Regions from separate parts of the Exiguobacterium sp. SH3S1 genome, predicted to be linked through region 2. Evidence: a T-box and tRNA genes for the amino acid it is inferred to sense, from the RefSeq annotation. Region 2 holds a T-box; the other holds one or more tRNA genes.
The links. The T-box of region 2 lies ahead of argS (arginine--tRNA ligase). A T-box ahead of a tRNA ligase gene usually reads a tRNA of that ligase, here a tRNA-Arg.
Positions count from the first base shown of each region.

Region 1: it encodes a tRNA-Arg, which carries the amino acid that the T-box ahead of argS (arginine--tRNA ligase) is inferred to sense. The anticodon was not compared.

Region 1 covers NZ_SJUW01000002.1:262,144-264,550, reverse strand. Annotated here, with positions in the region: gene EVJ26_RS04060 (3'-5' exonuclease) at 1-872, opposite strand, end outside; tRNA gene EVJ26_RS04055 (tRNA-Arg) at 1,002-1,074, opposite strand; gene EVJ26_RS04050 (RNA polymerase factor sigma-54) at 1,199-2,338, shown strand; gene EVJ26_RS04045 (glutaredoxin family protein) at 2,340-2,407, shown strand, end outside.
Region 2 covers NZ_SJUW01000006.1:176,309-178,715, forward strand. Annotated here, with positions in the region: gene EVJ26_RS08820 (GGDEF domain-containing protein) at 1-1,035, opposite strand, end outside; T-box leader at 1,192-1,403, shown strand; gene argS (arginine--tRNA ligase) at 1,457-2,407, shown strand, end outside.

The sequences.
Region 1 (2,407 bases), on a different contig from region 2:
CGTGCAAGTGAAATATTGTAACAAAGGATTAAGATGTTCCAGTCGGGATGTTGTCTCGATAGTAACTTAGCACGACTCGCCAGAATCAACGTCTTCCCACTTCCGGCAACACCACGAATTAGCCTATTTTGATCCCCCAACTGTTTCGCCAAGTTTTCTTGATGTAAATCCATGGCACGAATATTGTGAAGGGAAAGTAGCAACTGGTCTTGATATTGTGCGGGTTTTTTGAACTCGGCACTAATTCTTACTTCGGGGAACAAGTGATATCGAATAGCGTCAATATCATCATGGGTGAGAGGGGTCCGCAGTCGATAGGGGACGGTAAACATATTTAATATTTTTTCGATCAGCACAGTCTCTGAAAAATCATCGTCATCAGGATTTATTTCGTCACGTGTAAAAGAGAATGAAGGGTCAATGACATTATAAAGTCCATGACGTATACATTCATCTTGATTTAGCCTGGTGAACACTACCCCAGAACCGTAAGGGAATTTTAAAGATGATGTGTATTTCCCTTCTGCTTGTATCAAATTTTGATCACGTTTAAGAACATCAACGATATGAAACATATTTTCTCGTGCTTGAACGAAAGGACTTTTTATTTTTTGCTGTTTGCCGTCTGTAGGTGTGATGATCCATTCATCGTTTGTTAATTGAAATAATGTATTACGAGTGTAGTCTTTCACTTCTAGCACTAATAGCCCTAAGTCCGGTCCAATGATTACGAAGTCAGGTCGTCGGCCAAGAATGCTAGGCTCGAAATAGACAATATAGTCATCAGGAAGATAGTGCTTTAACGTACGAAACACTAAGCGCTCTCCTGACGTTGCAGAAGTACGAATTGTTTCAGGAACAGATAAAGCCATCATGTACACCTCAATCACATTTATTTCTTTAAATATACTACATATAGTAATTAATGATATACGATGGATTTTTATTGGTAATAAAACAAAAAAAGACGAAGGCAAATTGCCTTCGTCTTAATAAGTAGATACACCCGGAGAGATTTGAACTCCCGACACCTGGCACCGGAAACCAGTGCTCTATCCCCTGAGCTACGGGTGCATGTTCTCTGACACGATTTATTATACAATTGTTTTTTTGAAAAAGCAATCCTGTTGTTATGTCTTTTTTTGCAAGCGCGTTTGGCGACCATTCGTTACAATTAGAAGTGAGAGGGGTGTGACCGATGCAACGGCAAGAACAGCAACAACTGCAGAAGCTTCAGCTGACACAAGACATGGTCCGGCGTCTGCCGGTTCTTGAGGCGGACCGGGTCGCGCTCGAGTGGCAGCTCGTCCGGTTGGCTAAACGAAACACGCACGTCACAACGGGCGGTACGGTCGAATGGATTGCGGAGGCGGCGGGCGGTTTTGAAGCACGGCTATTTGAACAGATTGACGAAGGAAGCGGGACCGAGGCCCAAAAGCAGCTTCAAAAACAACTCGTCATGGCGCTCGACCATCGCGGTCTACTTCCGGAGACCGATGCCGTCCTCGCGAAGCGATTCGGTGTCGAGATGGCGGACGTCGATCTGGCCCGGCGCGCACTGTTATTTTTAGAGCCGACCGGGATCGGTGCGGCTTCAGAACATGACTGCCAATACCGTCACGCGATCGAGCATGACGATCCACACGTGCTCGACGTGTTCGAGGCGCTTGACGCAAAGGTCGAGCATGTAGCGGACAGGCTCGGGATGACGACCGACGAATACGAGCGAATCAGCCGAATCGTCGCCACGCTCCCGAGGACACCGATATTATATGAAGAAACCGAGCATATTCTACCCGAACTCGAGGTCGTCGTTCAAGACGGGGAACTCATCACGACGTGGTTCAGTCCGATGATTGACTTGGACGTCGGTTCGGACCGGGAGGCGAAGTGGTGGCAAGAGACGCTCGCGATGCGCGCAGAGACGCTCCGCTCTGTGTGGGCCGTCATCGAGCGACGCCAGGCGGACTGGCTCCGCGGCCAACTCGTCCTGCATCCGCTCACACGAAAAGAAGTCGCCATCGAGATCGGCAAGCATGAGTCGACGGTCGGCCGCGCGATTCAAGGCAAGTACGCCAAGACCGCGGGCGGCGTGATGGAGTGGCGTCACTTCTTCGTCCGCGCCACGTACCACGGCCAAGCCCCGTTCATGATTAAACGGGCGCTCGCCGAGCTGATCCAACAAGAGACGGCGCCTTTGAGCGACCAGGCGCTCACCGATGAGCTGGCCCGGATCGGCTACACCGTGACGCGGCGGACGGTCGCGAATTATCGTGAGGCGCTAGGTTTTGGCAACTCGCGGGAGCGGGAACGACAGTTATGGAAAGGGGAGACGTGACATGGTACTGACGTTATATCGCCGGGAGAACTGCTCGCTTTGTGAGGAGGCGCTCGTCATGCTCGAATG
Region 2 (2,407 bases):
GTCAATCTCTTCTGACTGGACCGAGATGAAGCTGTGGTAATCGTCATGAAACGCTTCTGACAACGCTGCGTCCCATTCGAAGCGCATCTCATAATCGACAGACTTGGCGTGTGGATGGCGCGCTTCAATCAAGTCGAAGACGATCGGACGGTCGATCGGCTGTCGCGTCAACAAATCGAAATAGAGCGTTCGGTCGAACAGGACGAACTCGACAAACCCTTTATCATATTGGTTGAGGCGCTCACATTGACTCAAGAACACTTCAATCGCCTGGGCCTCGCTTTGAGACAGGGAGACGGCCTCTTTCGCTTCATCGTACTGTTCGATCAATGACTTGAACGCGTCTTGGCGCCCTTTTTGGATCATCAACCGCTTAATAAAGAACGTGAGGGCGGCCGCGATGCTACTGACGACGAGCAAGTTCGTCTCACGGAAGAACGACGCGGCAAGGATGAAGACGAAACTGACGATGTACGTGTAAAAAGCGATATTCAGAAAATCACGGACCGGGATATCGACGCGGAACCACCAGCCGACTTGATACTTTTGAACGACCGTGTTCAAAATGATGGCGCTGATCAGACCGATGAGCGGAACGAACGAATCCTGCGAATAGAAGCCAAGACCGGTCTCACCGCCGAGTGCCAAGTAAACACTTGCCGGGATGGCGATTTCTAAAAATGACGTGATCGCGTTCCAAGGATAAGTGAACCGGAAGCGGCGGAGCGCGACGCGCGGTTTTAAGTTGGCGAACTGAAAGACGAGGAGTCCGATTTGGTTGACGAGGAGCGCCGTCTCAAAATCAAAGAATAAAAAGATGATGAGGACGATGCTTTCTGAAAACGTGAAATAGACGCCTTTCCGTTCAATCGAGTCCATTTGGAAAATGATGACGAGCAGCGCAATCAAGATGAACGGAAGCGGCTCGATCGCCGGAACATCAAGGACACCGGTTGTAAACAAGGTGATGGTCAGTAAAACGATCAAACTCCAAATGCTCCAACCGAGGACGGACATTTTGCGAAAATGATTCATAGTTCCCTCCTGTGTGGGAAAAGTCTTCTCATATGTATGGTAGGAGATTCGGCACGGTTGCGCCCAAGTCCTGCCTATTCATCATAATGGCTGAATTCTAGCATTGAGTCTACATCAAATATCCTCTATAATGAAGTTGCTTTTCAACCACATAGACGAAAGTCGATGAAAAAGAGAGTAACGATCGTTTAGTCAACAAAGCGACCTAGGGATTGGTGAGAGCCTAGGCTGACAAACATCGCGAAACGCACTTTTGAGATGCTATCCGAAGCGAGTAGGCGTAGCCGGGGGGCCCCCGTTATCACCGTTAAAGTGGTCTGTGTAAAACAGGCAAGAAGAGTGGTACCGCGGGCCAACCCGTCTCTTTGCATCTGTGCAAAGGGCGTTTTTTTTATGACTAGATTTGAAGGAGGAAATTTACATGAGTTATGAACGCAAGTATGCGGAGGCTCTGTCACGTGTCATCGGTGACGAACTCACGCTCGACCAGATTGAGGCATTGATTGAAAAACCAAAACATGAGGCGCACGGGGATCTCGCGTTCCCATGCTTCCAACTCGCCAAGGCGTACCGGAAAGCGCCGGTCATGATTGCGACTGACATCGCTGGTGAATTGAACGACGAACTGTTCACAAAAGTTGAAGCGGCCGGTCCATATGTGAACGTCTTCTTGAGCCGTGACGTCGTCTCGCAGGAAATCATTAACACGGTTCTCGACGAGCAAGCGGATTACGCGACGCATGCGACACGCAACGAGACGATTGTCACGGACTTCTCGTCACCGAACATCGCCAAACCGTTCTCGATGGGACACTTGCGCTCGACGGTCATCGGTAACGCCATCAACCAGATCGCTCGCAAAAACGGCTATAACGTCGTCGGTGTCAACCACCTCGGCGACTGGGGTACACAATTCGGGAAACTCATGGTCGCTTATAAGAAGTGGGGCGATGAGGAAGCGGTCCGGGCAAATCCGATTGCTGAGCTCTTAAAGCTATACGTTCACTTCCATGAAGAAGTGAAAACTCAGCCTGAGCTTGAAGACGAGGGCCGTGCTTGGTTCAAAAAGCTCGAGGACGGTAACGTTGAAGCGACCGAACTGTGGACGTGGTTCCGTGACGAGTCGCTCAAAGAGTTCCAAAAAGTATACGATCTCCTCGGTGTCGAGTTTGACAGCTTACACGGTGAAGCGTTCTACAACGACAAGATGGACCGAATCGTCGCCATGCTCGAAGAGAAGAACCTGCTCGTCGAGAGTGAAGGGGCGATGGTCGTCTCGCTTGAAGACGAGAACTTGCCACCTTGCCTGATCACAAAGAAAGACGGCGCGACGCTTTACGCGACACGCGACTTGGCTGCGGCCGTCTATCGT